DNA from 3 places in the Janthinobacterium sp. BCJ23 genome. Region 1 is predicted to be linked to each of the others. Evidence: predicted binding sites of a transcription regulator. Region 1 holds the regulator's gene; each other region holds the start of a gene.

What was found. Region 1 encodes FliA, which starts transcription of late flagellar genes. Its sites were predicted from a motif close to CTAAAGTTTNNNNNNNNNNNGCCGNTA; they were not measured.
Region 2: the regulator FliA is predicted to act here: its motif matches at 3,311-3,337, upstream of AC54AG_RS12805 (flagellar protein FliT).
Region 3: the regulator FliA is predicted to act here: its motif matches at 3,639-3,665, upstream of AC54AG_RS13165 (DUF5610 domain-containing protein).

Annotation. Positions count from the first base shown of each region.
Region 1 is NZ_JCAQAW010000001.1:355,532-362,362, reverse strand. Features, by position in the region: gene flhA (flagellar biosynthesis protein FlhA) at 1-225, shown strand, start outside; gene flhF (flagellar biosynthesis GTPase FlhF) at 531-1,859, shown strand; gene AC54AG_RS01615 (MinD/ParA family ATP-binding protein) at 1,852-2,715, shown strand; gene AC54AG_RS01610 (RNA polymerase sigma factor FliA) at 2,761-3,492, shown strand; gene AC54AG_RS01605 (flagellar motor protein) at 3,474-4,220, shown strand; gene motD (flagellar motor protein MotD) at 4,226-5,020, shown strand; gene AC54AG_RS01595 (translation initiation factor Sui1) at 5,085-5,447, shown strand; gene AC54AG_RS01590 (hypothetical protein) at 5,531-6,397, shown strand; gene AC54AG_RS01585 (FxDxF family PEP-CTERM protein) at 6,516-6,831, opposite strand, start outside.
Region 2 is NZ_JCAQAW010000003.1:256,797-263,627, reverse strand. Features, by position in the region: gene fumC (class II fumarate hydratase) at 1-1,256, opposite strand, end outside; gene AC54AG_RS12810 (type IV pilus assembly protein FimV) at 1,429-2,553, shown strand; gene AC54AG_RS12805 (flagellar protein FliT) at 2,971-3,243, opposite strand; gene AC54AG_RS12800 (M13 family metallopeptidase) at 3,512-5,596, shown strand; gene AC54AG_RS12795 (class I SAM-dependent methyltransferase) at 5,667-6,311, shown strand; gene AC54AG_RS12790 (CsbD family protein) at 6,487-6,672, shown strand; gene AC54AG_RS12785 (S9 family peptidase) at 6,742-6,831, opposite strand, start outside.
Region 3 is NZ_JCAQAW010000003.1:329,809-336,639, reverse strand. Features, by position in the region: gene AC54AG_RS13185 (TPM domain-containing protein) at 1-403, opposite strand, end outside; gene AC54AG_RS13180 (LemA family protein) at 405-1,019, opposite strand; gene pyrF (orotidine-5'-phosphate decarboxylase) at 1,177-2,001, shown strand; gene sbcB (exodeoxyribonuclease I) at 2,135-3,583, opposite strand; gene AC54AG_RS13165 (DUF5610 domain-containing protein) at 3,737-4,366, shown strand; gene AC54AG_RS13160 (GGDEF domain-containing protein) at 4,368-5,333, opposite strand; gene AC54AG_RS13155 (HPF/RaiA family ribosome-associated protein) at 5,595-5,972, opposite strand; gene AC54AG_RS13150 (DUF1345 domain-containing protein) at 6,158-6,823, opposite strand.

The DNA of each region.
Region 1 (6,831 bases):
GGCATCGAGCCGGGCCTGGCCGACACCATCGCCCACCAGGCGGGCCTGGCTGCCCAGCAGCAGGAAGCGCTGGGCCTGACGCCGGTGCTGCTGGTGCCGGCGCCGCTGCGCGCCCTGCTGTCGCGCTTCCTGCGCCGCGCCTTGCCGCAACTCAAAGTACTGTCGCATGCGGAAGTGCCGGAAACCAAGACGATCCGCGTCACGGCGCTGGTGGGCGCGCAGTAGTTATCTTCATTAGCATCGGGGTCAGACCCCCGCTAGCGTTAGCGCGGAGCTTTGCGTTAGCGTCAGTGGGGGTCTGACCCCAGCAGTTGCTTTTGGTCAAAAAAAACATCAATTTCCTCCCGGCAAACTGAATAACGGGTACTTTCCCGTCCTGTTCCTTCGATCGTTTCCTGCAAGCATCGCTAATAATGGAAACTGTCCGAGTGATCTGTGTCCATGTGGAAGACAGCACTCAAGCAACAGGAGTCGATGATGGTCACACAGTTCAGCCAATATTGCGCCACCCCCGCCTTGGGAGGCCGGTCATGAATGTGAAGAAATTTACGGGCGCCTCGTCGCGCGATGCGCTGCGCAAGGTGCGCGAAGCGCTGGGCCCCGATGCCGTGATCCTGTCGAACCGCCAGGCCGATGGCGTGGTGGAAATCCTCGCGCTGGCCAATGACGATGCCGCTTCGCTGGCGTCGCCGCCGGCCGCGTCCGAAATGGCCCAGCCCCGTCCCCAGTTGCAGACCCAGTTCGCCACGCCGCAGCGTCCGGCCGCCCCGGCCCAGCGCCCGGCTGCGCCCCGTCCTGCCGCGCCGCGCCAGGCTGCCTCCGAGCCAGTGGACATGGCCCGCATGCAGCAGATGATGGCCAGCGCGCTGGCGCACGTCAAAGAGAACGCCGCCGCCGAGATGAGCGGCATGATGAATGAAATCCGCGCCATGCGCGGCATGATGGAAACCCAGCTGGCGGAAATTTCGTGGGGCTCGACGCAGCAGCGCGAGCCGCAAAAAGCCGTCGTGCTGCGCGAAATGCTGGCCGCCGGCTTTTCCGCCAGCCTGGCGCGCTATCTGATCGACAAGCTGCCCGCCGGCCTCGACGGTGCGCAAAGCATGCGCTGGATCAAGACCGTCCTCAGCCGCAACCTGAACACGGTGGCCAATGAAGACGCCATGCTGGAGCAGGGCGGCGTGTTTGCCCTGGTGGGCCCGACCGGTGTCGGCAAGACCACCAGCACGGCCAAGCTGGCGGCCCGCTGCGTGATGCGCCACGGCCCGGAAAAGCTGGCCCTGATCACCACCGATGCCTATCGTATCGGCGCGCATGAGCAACTGCGCATCTACGGCAAGATCCTCGGCGTGATGGTGCATTCCGTGAAGGATGAAGCGGACTTGCGCATCGCCTTGAAAGAATTGAAGAACAAGCACACGGTGCTGATCGATACGGTGGGCGTGAGCCAGCGCGACCAGATGGTGACGGAACAGGTGGCCATGCTGTCGGGCGCCGGCGCGGACGTGAAGCGTTTGCTGTGCCTGAACTCCACGGCGACCCAGGAAACCCTCAACGAAGTGGTGCGCGCCTATCAGGGCAGCGGCCTGGCCGGCTGCATCATGACCAAGCTCGATGAAGCGGCGTCGATCGGCAACGTGCTCGACGTGGTGATCCGCCAGAAGCTGAACCTGTTCTATGTGTCGAACGGCCAGCGCGTGCCGGAAGACCTGTACCTGGCCGACCGTGGCTACCTGATCGACCGTGCCTTCAAGCTCAAGCGCGACTCGGCGGCCACGCAGTTTTCCGATGCCGAACTGCCGCTCCTGATGGCACAGGCGGCCGCCCGCAACAATGAAGCGCGCGGGGTGCATCTTGGCTAATTTTGATTTCGACCAGGCTGAAGGCTTGCGCCGCATGCTGGCCGGCCCGCAGCCGCGCGTCATGACGTTCCTCTCGGCCACGCCGCAGGACGACAAGGGCGCCATGCTGGTCAACCTGGGTGCTTCGCTCGTCTATGGCGGCAATGACGTGCTGCTGCTCGACGCCAGCGGCGGCAGCGATGGCGTGGCCGCGCGCCTGGGACTGGCGCACGGCGCCAGCCTGCGCGACGTGGCGCGCCAGCAGTGCGGCTTGAACCAGGTCATCCACCAGGTGCCGCAAGGCTTTGGCGTGGCGAGCCTGGGCGCGCGCAACCATTTGATGGACAGCATGGACTATGCGGGCGAGGAGGAATTGCGCCGCCTGGGCAAGACTTTCGACGTGCTGGCGCGCCGGAGCGGCATCGTGCTGGTCGACGGCGTCGTGGCAGACGAGGGCGCCTGTTTCCCCGTGCCCTTGATGGCGTCGTCCGATATCGTCGTGCAAGTGTCGACCAGCGCCACCTCGATCAAGGCGGCGTACTGCCTGATCAAGCGCCTGAGCCAGGAACTGGGACGCCGTCCGTTCGGCATTCTCGTCACCGGCGCTTCCGAATCCGAAGCAAAAGTGGTATACGATAATATGGCACAGGCGGCGAGCCGTTACCTGGCCGTGAAGCTGACGTCGATGGGTTCGGTGCCTGCCGATGAGTATCTGCACCGCGCGGCGCGCCTGGGCCGCAGCGTGGTCGATGCGTTTCCGCTGGCCGGCGCCTCGGTGGCGTTTCGCGGACTGGCCGAGCGGCTGGCCCGTTCGGCGGCGCCCGTGCTCGGCGGCACCTTGTACCAGACGGGGAGCCCGCACCAGTTCAGCGCCTGAAGCCAACCGTAGCACCAGATAAGATGAGAAAACAATAAGCAGCCTATGTACACGGTCAAAGGGAAATCGAACAAGGACTATTTGCTGACGGAGCACATTCCGCTGGTGAAGCGTCTGGCGCACCATATGAAGGCGAAATTGCCGCCTTCGGTCGAGGTCGATGACCTGATCCAGGCCGGCATGATCGGCCTGCTCGATGCCATCAGCCGCTATGAAGAGACGCATGGCGCGCAGTTCGAGACGTATGCCGTGCTGCGCATCCGCGGCGCCATGCTCGACGAATTGCGCACCAGCGACTGGCTGCCGCGCAGCATGCGCCAGAACATGCGCAAGATCGAAGAGGCGATGAGCACCTTGCAGCAGCGCCTCGGCCATCCACCGACAGAGTCGGAAGTGGCGAAACTGCTCAAGATGTCGCTGGCCGACTACCAGGAAATGCTGGGCGACGGCGGCGGCCACCAGCTCGTGTACTACGAAGACTTTCATGACCCGGACGGCAATGACAGCTTCCTCGACCGCCATTGCGTGGACGAGGACAGCGACCCCTTGCGTTCCCTGCTCGATACCGATTTCCGGCAATCCGTGATCGATGCCATCGACGCGCTGCCACCACGCGAGAAAATACTCATGGGCCTGTATTACGAAGAAGAGCTGAACCTGAAGGAGATCGGCGCGGTGATGGGCGTATCCGAATCGCGCGTCTCGCAGCTGCATACCCAGGCCGTCGCGCGCCTGCGCGCAACCTTGAGGGAGCAGGCGTGGACTGGTCCAGCGTAATCGGGCTGGCGCTGGCGCTGGCTGGCCTGTTGGTCGGCCAGGCACTGGAAGGCGGCAAGATGGCCTCCCTGCTGCAGCCGGCCGCCTTTGCCATCGTGGTCATCGGCACTTTCGGCGCCGTGCTGCTGCAAACGCGGCTGCGCACTTTCGTGCGCGGCCTGGAAATGCTGCGCTGGGTCTTCCTGCCGCCAGCCGACACGCGCGCCGCGCTGGCGCGCGATATCGGGCAATGGAGCTTGACGGCGCGCCGCGACGGCCCGCTGGCGCTCGAGCGCCTGATGGAAAACACGGCCGACCGCTTCAACGCCAAGGGCTTGCGGATGATCGTGGACGGCATCGCGCCGGACAAGCTGCGCCAGCTGCTCGACGTGGAAATCTCCGCCTACGAAATGGCGGAGCGCCAGGCCGTCAAGGTGTGGGAGTCGGCGGCCGGCTATTCGCCCACCATCGGTATTCTGGGCGCCGTGCTGGGCCTGATCCACGTGATGGAAAACCTCACCGACCCAAGTAAATTAGGCAGCGGCATCGCCGTGGCGTTTGTCTCGACCATCTACGGCGTGGGCCTGGCCAACCTGCTGTTCCTGCCGGTGGCGAATAAACTCAAGGCCATCGTTTCGCGCCGCGTGCTGCAGTACGAAATCACGGCCGCCGTGCTGTACGACATCGCCACGGGCGACCACACGCGCATCATCGAAGAGCGCGTTTCCAGCCTGCTGCACGAGCACTGACCATGATGCGGCGCGCGCGCAGGAAGTATGACGAGGAACCGGACAACCAGGACCGCTGGCTGATCTCGTACGCCGACTTCATCACCCTGCTGTTCGCGTTCTTTGTCGTCATGTACGCCATTTCGCAAGTCAACGAAGGCAAGTACCGCGTCTTCCAGAACGCCATCGGCCAGGCCTTCAGCCTGGAAAAGGGCGCGCCGCCCATCATCATGGAAGCGCCGCAAGCGATCCCGCTGCCGAACCCTGCTCTGAAACGCCGCACGGAAGCCATCCGCCGCGAGCGTGAACACATGACGCGCCTGGCGCAGGACTTGACGTCGACCCTGGCGCCGCTGGTCAAGGAAGGCAAGGTGCGGGTCACGCAAACGAGCCGCGGCGTGAGCGTGGAAATCAATGCCAGCGTGCTGTTCGACCCGGGCGCGGCGCGCCTGACGGCTGAGTCGGACCAGGCCCTGCGCGCCGTCGCCGTGCTGCTCAAGGACGATACGCACGACGTGCAGGTGGAAGGGCATACGGACGTGCAGCCGATCAGCAATTCCAACTTTGCCTCGAACTGGGAATTGTCGGCCGCGCGCGCCAGCGCCGTGGTGCGCCTGTTCATTGCCAGCGGCGTCAAGGCGTCGCGCCTGACGGCCGTCGGTCACGCCGACAATATCCCCGTGGCGCCCAATGAAACGGCGGAAGGGCGCGCGCGCAACCGCCGGGTCGCCGTGACGATCCTCTCGGGCATCCCGGAAACGGTGACGGAAGTGCCGACAGCGCCCGTGGCGCCGGCACCGGCACCTGCTCCGGCCAACTGACGGTCGTCAACTGCGGGCCGCCGCTTGGTACAATCGCGGCCTTCTTTCTTTTTATTTCTCCATCATGAAAAGCAGCTCCCAGGGCGGTCTCGTCTATTCCACCGAAACGGGCCGCATGTGTCCGGCCTGCCGCCAGCCGCTGGCGCAATGCGCGTGCAAGGCGCAAGCCAAGGCGGCGCCGGCGGGCGACGGCGTGGTGCGCGTGTCGCGCCAGACCAAGGGCCGCGGCGGCAAGAGCGTCACCGTGGTCAAGGGCTTGCCGCTGGACGCCATCGCGCTGGCCCTGCTGGGCAAGCAGCTGCGCACGCAGTGCGGCTCGGGCGGCACGGTCAAGGATGGCGTGATCGAAGTGCAGGGCGACCATGTCGACACCATTCTTGCCGCGCTGACCAGGCTGGGCCACCAGCCGAAAAAGGCTGGCGGCTAGCCGGGGCGCGTGCGAGCGGAGGCGTGCGGCCCGCTGCCGTGCGCCTGTGGTAACGTGCATTTCCTTTTTATGCATTACCTCATATGAATAACAAACTGACCGGTATCGCCATCGCCGCTGCCATCGCGGCAGTGCTGGCGGTCGTGTACTGGCCCGCGCCCGATGGCGGCGCACCGGACACTGCCGCCACTGCCGCCACTGCCGCCGCCAGCGCGCCGCCGGGGCGCAGCCTGGCATCGTATTTGAATATCGATGCCACCCCGGCCGCCGATGCCGCGCCCGTTGTCGTGTCCCTGGCGCAGCGGCTCGAGCGCCTGGCCTCCAGCGGCAAGCCGGAAGACGCGTATGCGGCCTACAACCTGATCGACGACTGCATCGTTTTCCAGCGCGAAAGCCGCTTGCCGGGGATGGAATTCGAGCTGGGACGCGAGATGACGGCGGAAGAAAAAGCAGCCCAGCAGCAGTTGTGCGCGGGCATGACGCAGCGCCAGCGCGAGGATCGCCTCGGCTACCTGGCCACTGCCGCGCAAGGCGGCGTGCCGGGCGCGGCCACCCTGTTCCTGTCGGAAGGCCCGTTCGGCGACCGCAGCGCGCTGCGCAACCGTCCCGACGATCCGCTGGTGCAGGCCTGGAAGCGGCAAGCGATCGCCCAGCTGACGGCACAGGCGGACGCGGCGGAACTGACCAGCGTGTCGACCCTGATGATGGCTTACCTGCGCGATGGCGACGTGGTGCAGAAGGACGCGCCGCAAGCGTATGGCTACCTGCTGGCCCTGCGCATGGTCTACAACGACATCCTCACGCCAGGCACGACGAACCCTTACCAGGATGAATACTGGCACTGGCTGCAAAACGAGCTGACGCCGGAACAGCAGGCCGCCGCCCTCAGCAAGGCGAATGGCATCGCCGCGAAATTCCGCCAGCATACGGGCCGGCCCGCGCACGGTTGAGTGCGTAGGCCTGCCCCTGCCTGGGCTGGCCCGTGCAGAGGCCAGCCCGTGCGTGGAACCGCTGCGCCTGCCCCGTGTCTGCCAGCTACGGCAGTGCTTGCAGGCGCCCCGATGCCGATCAGGCAGCCATCTTGCGGCGCCGTATGCTATACCCGATCAGGCCCAGTCCCGCCAGCAGCATGCCATAGGTTTCCGGTTCCGGTACGGCCGTGGTGATGGAAATGTCCAGCACGGAATCACGCACGCCGATGCCGCTTGCCACCAAGGTGTAGGTGCCAGGTCCCAGCAGGCCGTCGAAGGTCGAATGGGCAAACGCGCCCAGCACGCCGGTGAAGGTATCCGATTGCACCAGGTTATTGCTGGAGTCGAACAGGTCAATGTTGACGCCAGTCAGGCGGGGACCGAAGTCGTTGGCGCCCGTGACCAGCCAGGCC
Region 2 (6,831 bases), on a different contig from region 1:
TTGTCGTAGCCGATATGCGGCGCCAGCGCCGTGACCAGCATCAAGGAACGCTCCATCAGTTCGGCGATGCGCTCGCGGTTCGGCGCGATGCCGTGCGCGCAATGCTCGTCGAAGCTGCGCATGCCGTCGCCCAGCAGGCGCGCGCTTTGCAGGAAGTTGTGTGCAATCAAGGGCTTGAAGACATTCAGCTCGAAATTGCCCGAGGCGCCGCCCACCGTGATGGCCACGTCATTGCCGAACACCTGGCAGCACAGCATGGTCAGCGCTTCGCACTGGGTAGGATTGACCTTGCCCGGCATGATGGAGCTACCCGGCTCGTTTTCGGGGATCGTGATTTCGCCGAGGCCGGAGCGGGGACCGGACGCCATCCAGCGCACGTCGTTGGCGATTTTCATCAGGGCCGTGGCCAGGGTTTTCAGCGCGCCATGGGCGGCGACGAGGGCGTCGTGGGCGGCCAGCGCGGCAAACTTGTTGTTGGCCGTTTCGAACGGCTGGCCCGTCAGACGCGCCAGTTCTGCCGCGATGCGGCCGGCAAATTCCACATGGGCATTCAAGCCTGTGCCGACGGCCGTGCCGCCGGCGGCCAGTTGCAGCAGCGGCGGCAACGATGCCGTGATGATGTGCTCGGCAAAATCCAGCTGCGCCACATAGCCGGAAAACTCCTGGCCCAAGGTCAGCGGGGTCGCATCCTGCAAATGGGTGCGGCCGATCTTGACGATGTCGGCAAATTCCGCCGCTTTCGCATCCAGGGTGGCGCGCAGCTGGCGCAGCGGTGGCAAGACCGTGTTGGCGACGGCCAGGGCGGCGGCCACGTGGATGGCGGTCGGAAAGATGTCGTTCGAGGACTGGCCCAGGTTGACGTCGTCGTTCGGATGCAGCAGGCGCTCGGCGCCGCGCAAGCCGCCGATCAGCTCGGAACCGCGGTTGGCCAGCACTTCGTTCATGTTCATATTGCTTTGCGTGCCAGAGCCCGTCTGCCAGACGGCCAGCGGGAATTCCGCGTCGTGCTTGCCGGCCAGTACTTCGTCGGCCGCCTGCGTGATGGCCAGGGCTTTCTTGCCATCCAATAAGCCCAGGTCCAGGTTGACGTGGGCGGCCGCGCGCTTGACGGTGGCCAGGGCGGCGATCAGTTCAGGCGGCATCTTTTCCGTGGAGATATGGAAGTGCTCGAGCGAGCGCTGCGTTTGCGCTCCCCACAGCCGGTCGGCGGGTACGTCGATCGGGCCGAAACTGTCGCGTTCGATTCTGCTACTCATGACATCCCTTTCATCGATAGAGGTGGATCGAGTGTACTCCAGGCGTCAAAACTGCACAGGATGATGCTGTATTGCATCATTTTTGCCTTGGCCCATCTATATTTTTGCGATTTCCTGCCGTTAAAGACAGGCGAGTCCCGATTATCTATCCTGTTATCAAAGCGATCAGTCCATGCAGAGCAGCATCTTTCCCCGTTGGTCCCTGATCGCGTGCGCCGCCGCCAGCCTGGCCTTGCCGTCTGTGGCGTGCGCGGCCGAACTGGGCGAGATGGCCGTGCTGTCGCACGTGGGCCAGCCTCTGCTGGCCGAGATCGAACTGACGGCCCTGGCGCCCGAGGAAGCCAGCGGCGTGGCCGTGCGCCTGGCTTCGCCCGATGTGTACCGCGGTGGCGGCATCGGCATGGACCCGGCCCTGCAGACCTTGACGATCAGTCCGCTGGAACGCGGTGGGCGCCACTATGTGCGCGTGAGTACCCGGCAAGCGATCCAGGCGGGTCACGTGCATCTGTATTTATTGCTGGGCAATGGCAGCGGCGCCGTCGTGCGCCTGGGTACCTTGTGGCTGACGCCGGCGCCGCCTGCTGCCGCCCCCGTCAGTGCGCCAGTCCGGCCCGCCGTTCCGGCGCCCGTGCCAGCGCCGTTACCACGTCCTGTACCCGTCGCGCCGTCGCCCGACGCCGCCGCACTGGCGGCCCGCGCGCGGGCCGAGGGCTTCGTGCGTCCGGCGCGCGTGTTCGTGCCGCCGCCCGCCGCACCCACGCCAGCTGCCGCACCGCAGCAGCGCCCGGCGCCGGTACGCCGTGCCACGGCGCCCGTGGCCGCTTGCGCGCCGCAAGCCGATATGGAGCAGGCGCAAGCGTGCATGGCGCTCGATGAGAAAAACACGGCCCTCAATGCAAAGCTCGGCGAATTGGAAGGCAAGATCGGCGACTTGCAAAAGGCGCTGGCGCTGCCCGCCACCACCACCGCTGTGCCAGCCGCCGCGCCCGTCGAAGCGCAGGCGCCCCATGCCAAGCCCAAGCCACTGCACGCGGCGCCCGCCGCGGACAAGGACAAGAAGGCGGGCGGCAACGGTCTGTTGTGGCTCGGTATCGGCACCTTGCTCTTTCTGTTGTTGACGGCCGTCATCGTGTATGTCGTGCGCAAGCGCAGGCAGGAGGCGGGGTCGCGCGCGCCGTCGAAATACTGGGTCTTGCTGCGCAAGCCGTTTAGCCGCAAGAAGAAGGATGTGCCCGTGCTGACGGAAGCCGTGGAAGAAGGGGCGGCCGAGCCGGAACCGGAGCCGTTCTCGCGTTAAAGACATGGCAAGGCGGCGCCGAAATTTGATATAAAAAAAGATATTGAAAAAATACATGGAAACGCTGGCCAATCGCGTTGCCTATTTCTTAAAGATGGTGATATGATTAATTCAGTGGACTTGCTCTACGACAAAACAGCCCCAGCCTGGCGCAGTCACCAACGATAGTGTGGCGCGGCAAACAGGTGTAGCGTTGCATAAACGCCTGGGTCTGGAAGCGGTTCGCGATGCCGACGATGTGCTCGCGAACGCCGGATGCAACCGGCAGCGAGGCGACGCCAGGAGATACCTGGGGCTCGCCTTCCAAATTCCCCCTCCTTGCTTCCCGGGCGCCGCAGATGGCGCGCTCCCCTGGCATGGCGGCAGACGTAAAAAAAGCACCTTCGGGTGCTTTTGTCGTTTCTGGCGCGGCAAGCTTTACATACGTGCGCGCGAACCCTGCATGGCGTTCGGCAGCTGAGTCATCCATGGTTCCGTGATGGCGCGGATTTCGCGGTCGTTGGCCAGGATTTGCTTGAGCAAGTCGATCTTGCGCAGGCGCGAGGCGCCGGCCAGAGCGGGCACCTTGCCTGTCATGGTCGCGCTGGCGGCGCTGGCACACTGGTTTTCCAGGGTATCCAGGCCATCCCAGTCGCTCGAACGTGCGGCCACGACCATTTTATTGGTCATTCCTGCAATATTTTCATACATCGAAAGAACGTCGTTGGAGGTCATGAGCACACCCGTAACTAGTGAATGGATTACCGCTTGTCCAGATTAACGGCAGGTCCAAGCGGAACTTGAGGGTATTTTTGAAAAAAAAGTGAAAATAATTTAGATGATTGCTTGGCTGCTGCCGACATCGCCCGCCAAGCCGCATGTCTGCTGGCGTCGCGGTGGCAGGGGAGTGTGTTGCGGCGCCTCAAAACGCGTTATGATTTTGCACACTACTGTCGTTACTTTGCCTGAAAGGATCACCATGCGCGTTGCCACTGCTGCCGCTTCCTCTTTCCCTGCTTCCTGGCGCAAGCGCGCCATGGTGCTGGCCCTGTCCGGCATCGCGCTGGCCGGGGGCACCGTCCACGCGCATGCACAGGAGGAGGCCGCCAGTCCCGCCGCCGCGATGGCGGCGCCCACGGCGGTCTTGCCCGGCGACGATTTCTATGACTACGTGAATGGCGACTGGCTGCGCAGCACGGAGATTCCCGCCGACCGCAGCAGCTGGGGCTCGTTCGCCATCCTCGCCAACGCCACCAACGAGCGCATCATCGCCCTCGTCGAAGGCCTGGCGGAGGCGCCACAGGCCGATGCCTCCGCGCGCCAGGTCAGCGATTTTTACCGTTCCTGGGTCGACGAAGCGGCTATCGAGGCGAAGGGCTGGGCGCCGATCAAGCCGCTGCTGCAGAAGATCGATGGCATACGCGACCAGGTGGGACTGGCCCGCGCGCTGGGCGAAAGCCTGCGCGCCGATGTCGACCCGCTCAATTCCACCAATTTTTATACGGAAAACCTGTTCGGCCTGTGGGTGGCGCAAGATTTGAACGACACCACGCGCAATGTGGCCTATCTGCTGCAGGGCGGACTGGGCTTGCCCGACCGCGCCTTTTACCTGAGCGACAGCGCCCGCATGCAGGGCTTGCGCGCAGGCTACCAGGCGCATATCGCCGCCATGCTCAAGCAGGCCGGCTACAGCGATGCGCCGGCCCGGGCCGCGCGCGTATTTGCGCTGGAGCAGCAAATTGCCGCCAGTCACGCCAGCCGCGAGGATTCGGCCGATGTCGCCAAGGGCAATAATCCGTGGCGCGCCGCCGACTTCGCCAGCAAGGCGCCTGGCCTGGACTGGAAAGCCTTCTTCCAGGCGGCCGGCCTGGGCCAGCAGACGGATTTCATCGTCTGGCATCCGACGGCCATGACGGGCAGCGCGGCCCTGGTGGCTAGCGTGCCGCTGGCCACATGGAAGGATTTTCTGGCCTTCCACGCGATCAACCATTTCAGCACGACCTTGCCGAAGGCGGCCGCCGACCAGCGCTTTGCTTTCTATGGCAGCGCCCTGAGCGGCACGCCGCAGCAGTCGCTGCGCAGCAAGCGCGCGCTGGCCGCGACGAATGCGGCCTTGAGCGACGCCGTCGGCAAGCTCTACGTGGAACGCTATTTCCCGCCTGAATCGAAAGCGCGCGTGCAGGAGATGGTGACGAATATCGTCGCCGCCTTCTCGCGCCGCATCGACAAGCTCGACTGGATGGCGCCGGCCACCAAGGCGCAGGCGCAGGAAAAACTCAAGACCCTGTACGTGGGCGTCGGCTATCCGGAACGCTGGGAAAATTATGCGGGCTTGCGCGTGGTGCGCGGCGATGCGCTGGGCAATGTGCAGCGGGCGGAGCAGTTCCATTACCGGCAGGAGCTGGCCAAGCTGGGCCAGTCTCCCGACCGCAAGGCCTGGGCCATGCCGGCGCAGCTGGTCAACGCCGTCAACCTGCCGCTGCAAAATGCGCTGAACTTCCCGGCCGCCATCCTGCAGCCGCCGTTCTTCGATCCGGCAGCGTCCGACGCGGCCAACTACGGCGGCATCGGCGCCACCATCGGCCACGAGATCAGCCACAGTTTTGACGACCAGGGCGCGCAGTTCGACGCCCAGGGCAAGCTGCGCGACTGGTGGACGCCAGCCGACCTGGCGCATTTCCAGGCAGCCTCGAAGCAACTGGTGGTGCAGTTCGCGGCCTACAAGCCGTTCCCCGACCTGGCCATGAATGGCCAGCTGACCCTGAGCGAAAACCTGGCCGACCTGGCCGGCGTGGCTGCCGCGCATGACGCGTTCACCCTGTCGCAGCAGGGCAAGCCGGCGCAGCCGGGCGCGGACCGCGATTTCTTCATCGGTTACGGCGTCAGCTGGCGCAGCAAGGCGCGCGAGGCAGCGGCGCGCCAGCAAATCCTCACGGATGGCCATGCGCCGGCGCAATACCGCGCCGCCACCGTGCGCAACCTCGACGCCTGGTACCCGGCCTTCGACGTCAAGCCGGGGCAGCAGCTGTACCTGGCGCCGGAACAGCGCGTGCGCGTCTGGTAGCAAATGGTGACGGTGCCGGCGCACAGCGCGCCGGCACCGTAAAATGGCGGAACATATCGACAGGACCGCCATGAAGCCGACCCCACCGCAAGATCAGCAAGACCCCATCCACGCCATCACCGAACGTACCCTGGCCCATTACGACGCCAGCGCCGAGCAGTTTTTCGAAGGCACGCGCGACCACGACGTCAGCCAGAATATCAGTGCGCTGCTAAACGCCATCGGCAAGCCGGCGCCTGTGGAGATTCTCGACCTCGGCTGCGGCCCGGGCCGCGATCTGAAAGCGTTCACGGCCATGGGCCACCACGCCACCGGTGTCGATGGCAGCGCCCGCTTCGTCGAGATGGCGCGCGCCTACAGCGGCTGCACCGTATGGCAGCAGGATTTCGTCGACCTCGACTTGCCTGCCGCGCACTTCGACGGCGTGTTCGCGAATGCCGTGCTGTTCCACGTGCCCAGCGCCGTTCTGCCCGGCGTGCTGCGCGCCTTGTACGTGTGCCTGAAACCGGGTGGCGTGCTGTTCAGCTCGAATCCGCGCGGGCAGAACCAGGAAGGCTGGAACGGCGCGCGCTACGGCAGCTACCACGACGAAGCGACGTGGGCCGCATACGTGCAGGCGGCCGGTTTCAGCCTGGTCGAGCAGTACTACCGCCCGCCCGGCTTGCCGCGCGAGCAGCAGCCTTGGCTGGCGACGGTATGGCGCAAAGCGGGCTGATTCCGCGTAATTAGCTGATTTTTGGCATGTGTTAGGGACCGTACATAGTTTTTGCAACCTCAAGCGTAGTATGGACACATCGACACGCAGCAAGCAGTTTGCAACGGCGTGTGAGCCGCAGTACCGGCCCTTCGGGGCAGGACAACAGATGTACCAACTACAGTGAGGATCCATCATGAACAAAGATCAAGTCGAAGGTAAACTGAAGGAAGTCGGCGGTAAAATCCAGGAAGCCGCTGGCAAAGTCGTCGGCAGCGAAGAACAGCAAGCCAAGGGCCTGGCAAACCAGGTCGAAGGCAAAGTGCAGAAGAAGGTTGGCGACGTCAAGGATGCGGTCGAGACCGTTACGCGCAAGCCGTAATCTGACGCACGCATAAAAAAACCGCCGCCTGTCGCGAGACAGGCGGCGGTTTTCATTTGCGGGTGCGCTTTACTTCGCTACGCCCAGGTTCTGCTTGAAGAACATCTCGATTTTCTTGTACACGTGGCGCTGGCCCGCGCGCGACGAGATGCCGTGCTT
Region 3 (6,831 bases), on a different contig from region 1:
TCGATTGCGCATCCGTCAGCACGCCCTGCACGCCGCGGCCCGCCTCGATGCGCAGGCGGCGCAGCGACGACGGGTTGTCCTTCGCCACCATCAGCAGCACGCCGTCATCGACGCCCTTGCGGCCCAGCTTCCAGGCATCCGTCACGCGGATGCTGTATTGCTCGATGGCTTCCGGTTCCGTGCTCTTGACCAGCAGCACGGCGATCTGGCTGCCCGTCTTGGCTTCGTAATCGGCCAGCACGCCTTCCAGCGCCGCTTTCTGCTTGGCGTCGAGCATGCCGGCGTTGTCCGTCACGCGCGCCGCCAGCGGCGGCACGGGCACAAGACCCTGCGCGCTGGCGGACAGGCTGGTGCACAGCAGCAGCGCCGTCGCCAGCGCCGCCAGATAAGACCAGGCTTTCATCTTATTTGCCAAAGTTGACGGTCGGCGCGGTCGAGATGGCTTTTTCGTTTTCCACCGTGAACGATGGCTTGACCTTGTAGCCGAAGACCATGGCCGTCAGGTTGTTCGGGAAGCTGCGCGCATGCACGTTGTAATCCTGCACGGCGGTGATGTAACGCTGGCGCGCCACGGTGATGCGGTTTTCCGTGCCTTCCAGCTGCGACTGCAAATCGCGGAAGCTCGTATCGGCCTTCAGGTCAGGGTATTTCTCGGACACCACCATCAGGCGCGACAGGGCCGACGACAACTGGCCTTGTACTTGCTGGAATTTCTCGAACGCGGCCGGATCGTTCAGCACTTCGGGCGTGATCTGGAAGCTGGTGGCGGCGGCGCGCGCCTTGGTCACCGCTTCCAGGGTTTCGCGTTCGTGCGTGGCATAGCCCTTGACAGTGTTGACCAGGTTGGGAATCAGGTCGGCGCGGCGCTGGTACTGGTTGACCACTTCGCCCCAGGCGGCCTTGGTGGCTTCGTCCTTGCTCTGGAAGTCGTTGTAGCCGCAGCCCGTCAGGATGCCGGCCAGGACGGTGACGCTCAGGGCCAGGCGCAGCCATTTTATGAATTGATTGGTGATTTGCATGATGGGTTCCGTGCAGAGTAAAGGAGGTGAGGCAAATATACCTGAAACAGCCCGCAATGTCGGTTTAATAAGCGCCGGACGCGGCCCCTGGCTGCCTTCACGGGTCCATGCCGCGTTACAATACGGGGTTTGCAACTGAATATAGAGAAGGTGTGCCGTGAATTTCATCGATAAATTATCCGCCGCGTGGACGGCCAATAATTCCCTGCTGTGCGTGGGCCTGGACCCGGACCTGGCGAAACTGCCGGCCGAACTGCGCGACTTGCCTGATGGAATCACCACCTTTTGCACGCGCATCATCGACGCCACGGCCGACCTGGCTTGCGCCTTCAAGCCGCAGATCGCCTATTTTGCAGCGCTGGGCGCGGAAAAGCAGCTGGAAGACATCTGCCGCTATGTGCGCGAGAACTACCCGCACATCCCGCTGATCCTCGACGCGAAACGGGGCGACATCGGCGCGACGGCCACGCAATACGCGCGCGAAGCGTTCGAGCGCTACGGCGCCGACGCCGTCACCGTGAATCCCTACATGGGCGAAGATTCGCTCGACCCCTACCTGGCGTGGAAAGACCGCGGCGTGATCATCCTGTGCCGCACTTCGAACCCGGGCGGCTCGGACCTGCAATTTCTGAATACGGACGGCGAACCGCTGTACCAGCGCGTGGCGCGCCTGGTGGCCGACAAATGGAACAAGAACGGCCAGTGCGCGCTCGTCGTCGGCGCCACCTTCCCTGAAGAACTGGCGCAGGTGCGCGCCATCGTCGGCGACATGCCGCTGCTGGTGCCCGGCATCGGCGCCCAGGGCGGCGACATCGCCGCCACCGTCGGCGCAGGCCAGACGGCCAAGGGCATGGGCATGATGATCAGCTCGTCGCGCGCCATCATCTACGCCACGCCGCAAGCGGGCGAAGATTTTGCCGACGCGGCCCGCCGCGTGGCGATTGAAACGCGCGATGCGATCAATCAGCATCGTTCGGTTTAAGCACCATCCATCAAAAATGTAGGTCGGGTTAGGCCAGCGGCCGTAACCCGACAACACAGGTAACGTCAACAATCTTGTCGGATTACGCGGGCCTTCGGCCCGCTAATCCGACCTACCCGGCTCGCGCCCTCTTTCAGTCGCGCATGGGCGCCACCATCTCCGCGTAATCGTAGAGTTCTCCCAGAATTTCCTCGCCCCGCTCATCCACCGATTCCGACAGTACGTCGATCTCCGTAAACAGCATTTCGATGGTGCGGGCGCCGCCGTCGCCGTCGAACAGGCGGGCGGCGCGGTGCTGTTCCCAGCGCAGGCTTTCCGCTTCGCTCAGCGTTTGCGGGAAATTGCGGGCGCGGTAGCGGAACAGCAATTCCTGCAGGCGCTCGTCGGCAAACGAGGGGCGGGCCGTGGCCAGCTTGGCCGGCGTTTCGCGGCGCAAGGATTCGAGCAGGCGGCGGTCGTCGTTGCTGACAAAACCGTTATACAGATCCTCATCCACGTCCAGCGCCACATTCGCCCCCGGGCGCTGGAATACTTCGGCCCAGATGGCATCCATGTTCGGCGCCGTCGCGGCCAGCTGCGCGTTGACCTTCGCGGCGTCCACGTCGATGCCCCATTGCGCGGCCATGGCCGGCGACAAGGTTTTCAGGTTGCCGACCAGCATGGGCGACTTGTTCAGATGCACGCTTTTCACGGGCAGGCGCGTCATGCCTTCGGGCATGGCTTCCTTGCGCGTGAACAGCCGCGTGCGTATGGTGTCGGCGTCCAGTTCGAACAGTTCACGCGGGTCGTAGGCGCAATCCCAGACGAGGATCTCGTTCTTGTTGCTCGGGTGCGTGGCCAGCGGCCAGACGACGCCCACGCAGCCCCGTTCGGCGGGGAACATGCCCGACACGTGCAGGAAAGGCTGGCGCTCGCCGGCGGCCAGGTGCATGCCCATTTCGCTGGCGACCCGGTCCTTCTTGTGCAGCGCCAGGCAGAATTCGAACAGTTTCGGCTGTTTCTGCTTGATCAGGCGCGCCAGGGCAATGGTGGCGCGCACGTCGGACAACGCATCGTGCGCCGCTTCGTGGGCTAGGCCGTTGGCCTTGCTCAAGTGTTCCAATTTAAAACTGGTCTGGCCATCGTCGCGCTTCGGCCATTGAATGCCTTCCGGGCGCAGCGCGTGCGTCATGCGCACCACGTCGAGGATGTCCCAGCGGCCGCAATGGTTCTTCCATTCGCGCGCGTACGGGTCGATCAGGTTGCGCCAGAACAGGAAACGCGTGACTTCATCGTCGAAACGGATGGTGTTGTAGCCCACGCCGATGGTGCCCGGCTCCGAAAAGGCCGCTTCGATGGTGGCGGCGAACTGGTGTTCGGGCACGCCCAGTTGCAGACACTGCTGTGGCGTAATGCCCGTGATCAGGCACGATTGCGGGTCGGGCAGGAAATCATTGGCAGGCTGGCAATACAGCATGATCGGCTCGCCGATCTCGTTGAGTTCGGCATCCGTGCGGATGGCGGCAAACTGGGCCGGGCGGTCGCGGCGCGGCTGTGCGCCAAAGGTTTCGTAGTCGTGCCAAAGAAAGGTCTGGTTAGTCATTGATGGTCATTACTTGGTTACTTGATTGGTTATCCGGGCCGTAAACGCGCCGCTGCTACAGTTTTCTGAAAACCTGCCGATACTACACGAGAGGATGGTCATCATCGCGTTTCCCGCATGGTGGCATACATTGCCCGTTCAAGGAGGTCTATCGTGTCAATTCCCATCGCCGCAGGCGGCAATTCCAACCCTTCCGTGACTTCCGTCAGTACGGGCGTTGCCGGCAAGGACGATAAAGTCCAGCAAAAGGACGGCGTCAACGCTGAAATGAGCGTCAACGACCGCACGAAGCTGCAATTGAACGCCTCCATCATGCAGGCGTCGCTGAACGTGTCGATCGGTTCCGAGAACGAGCCGCTGGCGCTGCTGTACAAGACGGCCATCACCAACATCAATGAAGCGCTGAAGGGCCAGTACGGCGACGATGCGATCCAGAACGCGGCGTCGCAGGACAATAGCGCCGAAGCGACGGCGAGCCGCATTGTATCGCTGTCGACGGGTTTTTTTGACGCCTTCAAGAAACAGAACCCCGACCTGGATGACGATACGGCCCTGACCAAGTTCATGGATACCATCAGCGGCGGCATGGAAAAAGGCTTCAAGGAAGCGCGCGATATCCTGGAAGGCTTGAAAGTGCTGGGTGGTGATATCGCCGGCAATATCGACAAGACGTATGAACTGGTGCAGAAGGGTTATGCGGATTTCATCGCCGCGCACAGCAGCAAGAAGGATGACGCTGCCAAGCCGGATGCGACCAAGCCGGCCGACAGCAAGGCCGCCTGATCTACAGCATGACCCGGTTGCGTCCGCCTGCCTTCGCGCGGTAGAGCGCCGCGTCGGCCGTCGCGATCAGCGCATGGTCATCCTGTTCGGCCGCCAGGCTGGACACGCCGAACGAGCCCGTGATGTGCGGCAGCGCGCTGCGCATGTCGGCGAAGATGACGGCTTGCTGCATGCGTTCGCACAGGCGTTCGGCGACCCGCAGGGCCACGTGTTCGTTGGTATCGGGCAAGATCACCATCATTTCCTCGCCACCGTAGCGCACGGCAAAATCCGTGGGCCGCAGGGCCGCGCCCAGCACTTGCGCGGCGATGCGCAGCGCCTGGTCGCCCGCCTGGTGGCCGTGCGTGTCGTTGAAGCGCTTGAAATGGTCGAGGTCTATCATCACCAGCGACAGAGGCGAGCCGCTGGCGTGGGCCGTGACGATCATGTTCGGCAGTAAATCCGTCAGCCAGGCGCGGTTGTACAGGCCCGTCAGGCTGTCGACCATCGACAGCTGGCGGTAGAACTCGCCCAGTTTCTGCCGGCGGCGCAGCAAGGCGTTGGCGGCGCGGATGCGGAAGGACAGCAGGCGCAGCAGGTTGCGCGCCAGGCCGTTCGATTGCTCGATCAATTCCCAGACGACGGCCGCGTCGATCACCAGCAAGTCGGTTTCTTCCAGGGCGGAAATGGCGGCCAGGTTGCTCGCTTCATCGAGCACCGATTGTTCGCCCACGCTTTCGCCGGGCAAGACCTTGCTGACGGTGCCGTCATCCATGCCCGTATGGATGTCGGCGGCCACGGCCAGCGAACCGCGCAGGACGATGTACAGGCAAGTACCCTGTGTGTCGGCAATGGCTTCGCCCGCTTCGAGGCGCATGACGGGGCAGGGCGCCAGCATGGCGGCCGTCTGGCTATCCGCCCCATCGCGAAATAGCTGTAAATCGCCGATGTTGCAGCCTGAAGCGTCGAAGTTGCCGATCTGTTCCACAATCACACTTTCAAAAAGCCGGCGCGCGCGAGCAGAGGGCCGGTAGCTTCATGATAGCGTAAAGCGGCCTTGGCTGTAACGCCAAAGGCTTGCTTGATGTCACTTACTGTGAGAAATACGACAATTATTTCATTGCGGTGTTAATACGCCGGAATGCTTGCTGTTCTGCTATGGATATTGTCGCGCAGGAAGGCGGGTCCAGATGTGCAAAGGCAGCCTTGAACGGCTGCCTCAGTCTCTGGAAATCCTGCAGGTGGGGAATTACTCGGCGGTTTCTTCCGCTTCGGCCGTATCGATCACGGCATTCTTGCCGGTGGCGTGGCGCTTGCTGTCTTGCAGGCGGCCCAGGGCGCTATCGATGGCGCGTTTCAGTTTGTCGGTGGCGCCGGCAACGGATTGATGCACGGTGGCGTTCTGTTCGGTCACGGCGATCGGTTGGTAGCCAGCAACGCGTGCTTCCATGACGCAGCGAATATCGTCGGCGCCGCCTTTCGGGCCATTCGTATCGCTGATGTGGACTTCGATGCGGGTCAGGTTGTCGCGGAAGCGGCTCAGTGCGCTTTCAAGTACGGATTGCACATGTTCGTTCAGTCCAGCGGTGTTGGCGATGGTGCTGTCGGTATGAATATTGATTTGCATATGCTTACTCCTGTCAATTCAAAAAAAACCCATCTCAGGCGTGCTGCGGCCTGGTTGCTGCCCCATGCACATGACCTCTGTGCATGGAACTTATCTTACTCCTCTTTCCAGTATTTCAAGAGGGTGCGCACGATTAAGATGAGCTTAACCCTTCAGCCAGGTCAAGTTTCCACCACGAAATTATTTCAACCATTGATCAGACCGGCGGCGATATTGATCGACAGCCCCAGCACGACCAGGTTGAAGAAAAAGCTCAGCACGGACTGCCCCAGCACGATCTGGCGCATCATGCGCGTCTGCACGGAAACGTCCGACGTCTGCACGGCCACGGCGATGGTGAAGGCGAAATACAGAAAATCCCAGTAATCGGGGTTTTGCTCGTCGTCGGGAAATTTCAACGGGCGCAGTGCGGGATCGGCCTGGTAATACAGGTGGGCGTAGTGGAAGCAGAACAGGGTGCCGACGAGGAACCAGGAGCCGACCAGGGTGAGGATCGTCAAGCCGTAGTGCAGTGCGCGCTCGTCCGGCGCCAGGTCTTTCATTGAAGACAGCTGCGAGACGATGGCCACCAGGCTCATCACGGATGCGACGGACAGGGCCGACAAGACTGTTGCCGCCCGCTCGTCCTGGCGCGCCGCCATCATTTTCACACGGTGGTGGTTGGCGCGCATCATCATCCAGGCCATCGTCGCCAGGTAGAACCAGACGGCCACGTTCCACGCCGTCAGCAACCGCGTCATCTGTTGCCACGATGCGGGCAGCAGCAGGCCGGCTGCCACGCCGATGGCCGTGGCCAGGCTCAGGTGGGGGCGGCTGCGGATGAAGCTGCGGAACGGAAGCGTGATTTTCATGGTGCCAG